2 regions of the Paenibacillus sp. FSL H7-0735 genome follow, and region 2 is predicted to be linked to the other one. Evidence: riboswitches for the same ligand, from Rfam matches in the RefSeq annotation. Region 2 holds a riboswitch; the other holds the start of a gene.
The links. Region 2 has a riboswitch for S-adenosylmethionine ahead of NSS82_RS27475 (methionine ABC transporter ATP-binding protein). Riboswitches for the same ligand answer to the same signal wherever they lie in the genome.
Positions count from the first base shown of each region.

Region 1: linked by a shared signal. The riboswitch ahead of metA (homoserine O-acetyltransferase MetA) and the one ahead of NSS82_RS27475 (methionine ABC transporter ATP-binding protein) in region 2 are both predicted to bind S-adenosylmethionine.

Region 1 is NZ_JBBOZH010000001.1:2,156,428-2,160,292, reverse strand. Features, by position in the region: gene NSS82_RS09600 (PLP-dependent transferase) at 1-171, opposite strand, end outside; gene metA (homoserine O-acetyltransferase MetA) at 208-1,128, opposite strand; SAM riboswitch class I at 1,244-1,373, opposite strand; gene corA (magnesium/cobalt transporter CorA) at 1,770-2,705, shown strand; gene NSS82_RS09585 (HRDC domain-containing protein) at 2,792-3,808, opposite strand.
Region 2 is NZ_JBBOZH010000001.1:6,075,318-6,079,182, reverse strand. Features, by position in the region: gene NSS82_RS27480 (Cthe_2314 family HEPN domain-containing protein) at 1-452, shown strand, start outside; SAM riboswitch class I at 555-690, shown strand; gene NSS82_RS27475 (methionine ABC transporter ATP-binding protein) at 793-1,809, shown strand; gene NSS82_RS27470 (methionine ABC transporter permease) at 1,839-2,468, shown strand; gene NSS82_RS27465 (MetQ/NlpA family ABC transporter substrate-binding protein) at 2,526-3,392, shown strand; gene NSS82_RS27460 (NifU family protein) at 3,551-3,799, opposite strand.

The DNA of each region.
Region 1 (3,865 bases), 3.9 Mb from region 2:
GGAACGGGTCGGACTTTTGGTACGGCTATAATCGAAACCTGTGCTCTGCCCAAGCTTCGGGTGACGGAATGCCGTAGCATTATAGATAGGAAAATTAATGGCTCCGGTAGCCGGATCTTCTTGTGAACCTATTTGTGCCAGTCTGCTTTCAATCCTAAGTTTGTCGTCCATGATAAATGCCTCCTAAATTATAATGTAGCGCTGATCTTAATAAACAATCGGGTCGATATCGTAAGGTGTCTCTTGATATACATAGTAATTGAGCCAATTAGAGAATAATAAGTTGGCATGTGCACGCCACACTGCAGGAGGTGTCCGTTCTGGATCATCTTTAGGGAAATAGTGTTTCGGCAAGGCCATCTCCATGCCCCTCTCCAAATCACGATCATATTCCCATTTCAGGGATAGAGGATCGTACTCGGAATGTCCGGTCACAAATATTTGTTTGCCGTCGGTCGTAGCTACTAGATACATACCAGCTTCTTCGGATTCTGCCAGAATCTGCAGATCTGGATTGCTCTCAATATCTTCGCGGGAGACATCGGTATGACGGGAATGCGGTACATGGAATACCTCGTCAAAACCGCGCAGCAATTTAATGTTATTTTGATTAATCGTATGGGAGAATACACCAAAACATTTTTCAGGCAATGCCACTTTGCGAACACCAAAATGATGATATAACCCTGCCTGTGCCGCCCAACAGATATGCATGGTCGAGGTCACATTATCCTTGCTCCATTCAAAAATCTCTTTTAGCTCTTCCCAATAGGATACTTCCTCAAACTCCATTTGCTCTACGGGTGCTCCTGTAACAATAAGGCCATCCAAACGGCGGTGGCTGATCTCGTCAAAAGTTTTGTAAAAGCTTCTCAAATGCTCAGCAGAAGTATTCTTAGAAGTATGTGAGCGTGGATGCAGCAAGGTAACATCAACTTGCAGCGGTGAATTTCCTATTAAACGCAGCAATTGAGTCTCCGTCGTTTCTTTAGTCGGCATGAGATTCAGAATAGCAATCCTTAGTGGACGGATATCCTGATGGAAAGCCAAACTTTCATCCATCACAAAAATATTTTCTCCGGATAGTACTTCTTTTGCTGGTAAACTGTCGGGAATTTTAATTGGCATTGTCTTTCCACTCCTTAACTGTATTTAGGTTATGTTGTCACATCGCGGCTTTCTGAACAATAAAAAGACCTTTCTCGGAAAACGAGAAAGGTCATATCTACAGTCATATGCGCCTCTCTCATCTGCCAGAAACTTTTGGACGGGGTTTAGTCGTCAGCAAAGTTCCGCAAGAATTAGCACCGTGCGTTCACACGCCGGTTGCCGGGTTTCATAGGGCTAGTCCCTCCACCTGCTCTTGATAAGATTTAGCTGTATTCAATTAAATTTCTTTAAAATTTACTTTAAATCATGAACCTCCTTTTCGTCAAGTCCATACAATGCTGAAGTAGCCTTAAAGTAACAATAAATTTGCTTGAAAGAGGCATACTCCGTTGTTATACTAGACAAGTATTTCATACCTGAACGAAAAGAAGAGGTGAGAAGAAGAATGGAAGGCGACCCGAGCTCGCAATTAAGTGTACAAAATGAGCAACCACACAGGATAATCATCAGCTTGCCGGCGGCGGGAGCAGTTCTTCTTCATGCCCTCGAATCGTCATTCGGCCTCTTGTATTGATTGTAACGCCGGCCAAGCTGATTTTTTCTCTGTGCTTAATTAGCAGTCCCTGGTGAAGACCCGGGGATAGAAGGAGTGGAATCAGATGAAAATCCGGCTGGTGAATGCAGGGGTTTTTACACCTATTGATGAAATTGATGAAACATTGACACCCCCAACAGAAGGGTTCTATTGGATTGATGCAGATGTGGAGGATTTGGAGCTGCTTCAGCCCCTGTTCAACCTGCATGATCTCGCTGTTGAGGATTGCCTTAGTGAAGAGGATCAACGTCCAAAGATCGAAATATACGAAAGTCATTACTTTATTGTTGTAAACAGCATCCGCTTTGATGATGAGGAAATTTTCCTGCGGGCACTCAATATATTCTTGGGCAGACATTATATTATTACTGTAACGAAACAAAAGATCCACGAGCTGCGCATCCTGAAGCCCATGTTATGGGAACAAGAGGTTAGCGAACCTGACCAATTCCTTTACCTGCTTATTGACCTTGTCGTAGATAATTATTTCTCCGTAGGTGACCGAATTGAAGCCCGGATTGAGAAGCTTGAAGAGGATATTCTAATGCATACCAAGAAATCTCATCTGAGTGAGATTATCGGTCTGCGAAGTGAAATCTTATGGTTAAAGAAGATGCTGGGACCACAGAAAGAGGTTATCAATACCCTGAACAAAAAAGACCTCCGTCTGATTGATGATCAGCTGCAGAAATATTTTAGCGACATTTATGAAAATGCAGTTAAAATATCAGAAACTTTTGAGACGTACCGCGATCTCATGGGCAACTTACGTGAGGCCTACCAATCCAGTATCGCCAACCGCGCCAATGAAATTATGAGAGTATTTACCGCGATTACAACGATATTCATGCCTTTGACCGTAATCACCGGAATCTATGGGATGAACTTTGATCATATGCCTGAATTGCATACGAAATACGGTTATTTTGCCGTGATAGGTCTAATGTTGACGTTAGGCTGTGGGATGCTGTATGTATTCCGCAAGAAAGAATGGCTATGAAAATAAACGGACGAATAGGTAAGACGAAGGCCCTTTAACCCTATGGTGTAAGGAAGCCTTCGTCTTTTTGATATGAGAAAAAGCTACTAGAAACTGGTCGCCATGTCCACTTTAGGAGCTTGCTCCCGCCGGAAACGAATGCGCATCAGACGTAGACGTTCATAATAGCTATCCAGCCCTTCTGCTGCTGAAAAATCCTCCCCATACACCTTATGCAGCACTGGCTTTAGAAAAAGATCTCCTGCCTCTACATAGGCATTCCATATCGCTTCCTGCTCATTCTGCGGCACATTTTTCAGTTCTACCTCGATCAGTTTCTCCACGCAATAACCTTCTCTTTCCAGCTCCTCTACCGCTTCAATCAGTTCGCGACGGTTCACTCCACTGTTCACCTTAAGCTGTTCTAACCCTAACCCATTCTCGATCCCTTGCAGCAGAATTCGCCGTAATCGCAGTCTTTCTAGCTGTTTCTTATATTTGACCTCTTTCTGTTTATAGAGCCAGGATACAAAAGAGTCCTCCTCAATTTCTTGGTGTACCCAATTCAAAGGAAAGGAATGTTCCCTTGCAGCCGTAGAGGTTATAGCCAACCAATCCGTACCATATTGGGCTACCTTTCCTTCCCCTACACCAGGGATCTGCAGCAGCTCCTCTGGTGTATGCGGCAAGAAAGTGCTTATCAAACGTAACAAACGATTGCTGGCAAGAATGTAAGGGGCTTTCCGTTCACTAGAAGCTCGGCTGCGGCGCCAAGCACATAACTCCTCATAAATAGCTTCGTTCCCATTATATTCACTGTAATATTGCAGCCTTAGCTGCTCCTGATTGCGCCCAGTAAGGCCGTCTTCTTCATGAAATACGCCATCAATCAACGGCCGATAGCCATCCCCCATCTTCACCGCCAGCTCATGCCTGTAAACACAGAGCATTTCATTCCAAGAACCACCCGCATACCACAAATGCTCCTGCGTCTCCTCACCGTCTGAAAAATCACGCCAGCCCAGGCTCCACACTCCTTCTTCCTCTCCAATCCATAGCTGAGCGAACACCTCTTGATCCACCCCAGATATTCTGGATAAGCGATTCATAAATACAATTTGCATATTCATCCCTGCCTTTCTAGTCTTCAGCAAGCACTATACCTACCGGGTCTGAACTAC
Region 2 (3,865 bases):
ATGTTTATTTTTATAAAGATGGCTTTATCCGGGTTTTCTCTCTTCTGGACAAGCTTGGGACGGTACTGAATCATTTTTATGATCTCAAAACATCCAAATTAAAAACGCACTTTTCTTACTTTACAGTGCTGCGTCAGCTTCAATTATTGAATGTGCATCCTGCATTAGCGGATCAACTGGAACAGATCAAGAACTCCTACCGCGATCCATTGGAGAATTTACGCAAGCGCAGAAATGCTGAAATTCATTATATGAATTCTGAAATGCAGGATGATCTGTGGCAGCGGCATCAAGGTCTGCATGATAAAATTCAGCTCGAGGATCTGGATAGCCATCTTGAGGATTTAAAACAATCGCTCGAAATGAACTGTAAGACATTAATCGCGGCATTCAGCTACAGCAATGAACAGCTGCGTAAGGAAATAAGCAGGGCAAAGAGCATAAAATCGTAATCGTTCAATATATTTCCTTTTGACAAAAATCGATAAACTCACTATACTTATGCTTGCATTAAAGTATGTACGATTTCAGAAAAAATATAATTTCATAACTTTATCTTATCGAGAGCGGCGGAGGGATAGGCCCGATGAAGCCCGGCAACCGATTTGTATCCAGCGCGGGAAGCGTTGTACAAATGTCATGGTGCTAATTCCTACAATGGCGCAGGTTGCGGTCGTTGGCAGATGAGAAGGCATTGTCTTAATAAACCCACAGAGCCTCTTGCGATCTGCATCGATCGTTGGAGGTTTTTTTGTATAGAATAAGTGAAATATAAAGGGGGGGCGACGAGAGTTGATTAATCTAAAAGGGATAACAAAGGTTTATGGAAAAGGGAGTAATGCGGCAACAGCGCTTTCTGGATTGAATCTGTCCATCGAGAAAGGTGAAATATTCGGAGTCATCGGCCACTCTGGAGCGGGGAAAAGTACATTGATCCGTTGCATTAATCTGTTGGAACGTCCGACAGAAGGTGAGGTCTGGGTAGACGGTGTTGAACTAACTAGCCTTAACCAAGGTCAATTACAGGAACAGCGGCGCAAGATTGGGATGATTTTTCAACATTTCAATTTGCTTTCTTCGGCGACTGTGTATGATAATATTGCCTTTCCACTGCGACTTGCAGGTACATCTAGAACAGCTATTGATACAAAAGTGAAAGATCTGCTCGCTCTAGTTGGGCTTGAAGAACATACAGATAAGTATCCTTCTCAGTTATCTGGAGGACAAAAGCAGCGGGTCGGCATCGCCCGGGCACTAGCCAGTGACCCTGATGTGCTGTTGTGTGACGAGGCCACTTCTGCGCTTGATCCCCAGACAACGGATTCCATTCTTAAGCTGCTGCTTGATATTAATAAAAGATTCCATTTGACCATTGTGCTGATCACGCATGAAATGCATGTAATCCAGAGCATCTGCGACCGTGTCGCGGTCATACATGGTGGTGGGATTGTTGAACAAGGCAAAGTTACAGAGGTATTTCTCAAGCCGCAGCATGAGGTTACACGCGATTTCATCCGCAGTGAGACACAGAATGAAGGGCCTCTTCGAGTGGCGCTTGATGCTGCTGCCGGGGATAACTCTCAAGCTGTCAAAATTACTTTTTTCGGAGAAAAAACTTACGGCTCGGCACTATCCGATGTCGTGCGTGATACGGGTGTGAGCTTTGCAATCTTACATGGTACCATCTCAACGATTAAAGATGTGCCTTATGGACAGATGATTGTGCGGTTTGAAGGGCCAGCTGAGGCAATTGCTGTAACGATCTCCAGACTAATTGCTCAAGGCCTTGATGTGGAGGTGATTTCGTAATGAATTTTGCAGATCTAAATTGGCAAGAAATGATGGATGCTACGGTTGCTACTATAAAAATGATATTTTTTTCAGGATTGTTCACAATTATTCTTGGTTTACCACTCGGAATTCTATTGTATTTATGGGGGAAATCGAATAGTATAGTAATCAGAGTAACTTACTCGGTCTTATCATTACTTGTAAATATCCTACGTTCCGTACCCTTTATCATTTTGATGGTGGCTCTAATTCCTTTCAGCAAAGCCGTTGTTGGAACCTCCATTGGTGTACTCGGTACGATTCCACCTCTGGTGATTGGTGCAGCTCCGTTTTTTGCCCGCTTGGTAGAGACGTCGTTAAGAGAGGTAGACCGCGGAGTCATCGAAGCCGCACAAGGTATGGGAGCATCGACGAATCAAATCGTTATGCGTGTTCTTTTGCCAGAAGCTCGTCCAGGTCTGCTAGCTGGAGTTACGATCACACTGGTTACACTGGTTTCCTATACAGCAATGGCTGGTATGGTTGGGGGCGGCGGATTAGGTGACTTGGCGATTCGTTACGGCTACCACCGCTATGAGACGGAGATTATGATTATTTCTATAATATTTATTGTCGTACTGGTGCAATTGCTACAAATGGCCGGTGACCGGCTCGTAAAACATTACACACGGAAATAAGGTACATCCATATATATCCTTATTCAATACAAAATATAGATTAGAGGGGGATTTACAATGAAAAAAGTACTACTTACATTTTTTAGCCTGACACTGGTTGCGGTGCTTGCGGCTTGCGGTAACAACAATGCATCTAATAATGCTGGGAGCTCGGCTGCTACAACAGCACCAAACGCAGAAGCAACAAGTGAACCTACTAAAGATCCTGTGAAACTGGTTATTGGTGCCTCACCTGTGCCTCATGCTGAAATTTTGAAGGCTATTGCTCCATTGCTTGAAAAAGATGGAATTACACTTGAAATTAAAGAATTTACTGACTATATTCAACCTAACGTGCAGCTTGATGAGAAGGAGTTAGACGCTAACTTTTTCCAACACCAACCGTATCTGGATGACCAAAACAAAAATAATAAAACAGATCTGGTCTCCGTTGCATCCGTTCACGTTGAGCCTTTTGGAGCTTATTCCAAAAAAATCAAATCGATCGATGAGTTGGCTGATGGTGCAAAAGTTGCCATTCCGAACGATGCTACTAACGGTGGCCGTGCACTAATCCTACTTGCGAAAAATGGTCTGATTACCTTGAAAGATGATACAAACATTGCTGCAACGAAAGCAGATATCACTGAAAACAAGAAAAACCTCGACATCATTGAGTTGGAAGCAGCAATGCTCCCACGTCAACTGGATGAGGTAGACCTTGCTTTGATCAACACGAACTTTGCACTAGACGCTGGTCTTGTGCCAACTAAAGATGCACTGTTCATCGAGGGTGTAGATTCCCCTTATGCTAACATTTTGGTAACCCGTCAAGACAATAAAGATTCCGAAGCCATCAAAAAGCTGGTTGCTGCCCTGAATTCTCCAGAAGCTAAAGCTTTCATTGAAGAAAAGTACGAAGGTGCGATCATTCCAGCGTTTTAAGGAATTAAGTTAAATTCATCTATAGTCATAACAAGAACCCGCAGCCAAGTTGGCTTGCGGGTTTTATGTTCTAAGGTTGTGAGAGAATGTTAAATCCTCTATAATAAGAAAATCCCGATCTCCTTTACAGGAGGATCGGGAGGGTTATTGAACGGGATTTAGAATACTTGAACTACTTCTTCAACGCCTTCTACTTCTTCAAGGAGGGCGCGTTCAATCCCGGCTTTCAAGGTGATCGTGGAGCTTGGGCAGCTGCCGCAGGCACCCATAAGTTTCAACTTAACGATGCCGTCTTCCACATCGACCAGTTCTACGTCACCGCCATCGCGCTGCAGGAACGGACGAAGCTTATCCAGCACTTCTAGTACTTCATCATACATCTCGGTGCTTTGTGCATTCTCACTCATTTCTCAATCACTCCTTTCGTAAGTTCATTATAGTACAAAAAGTTAAAAAATAAAATGGTTAGGCGG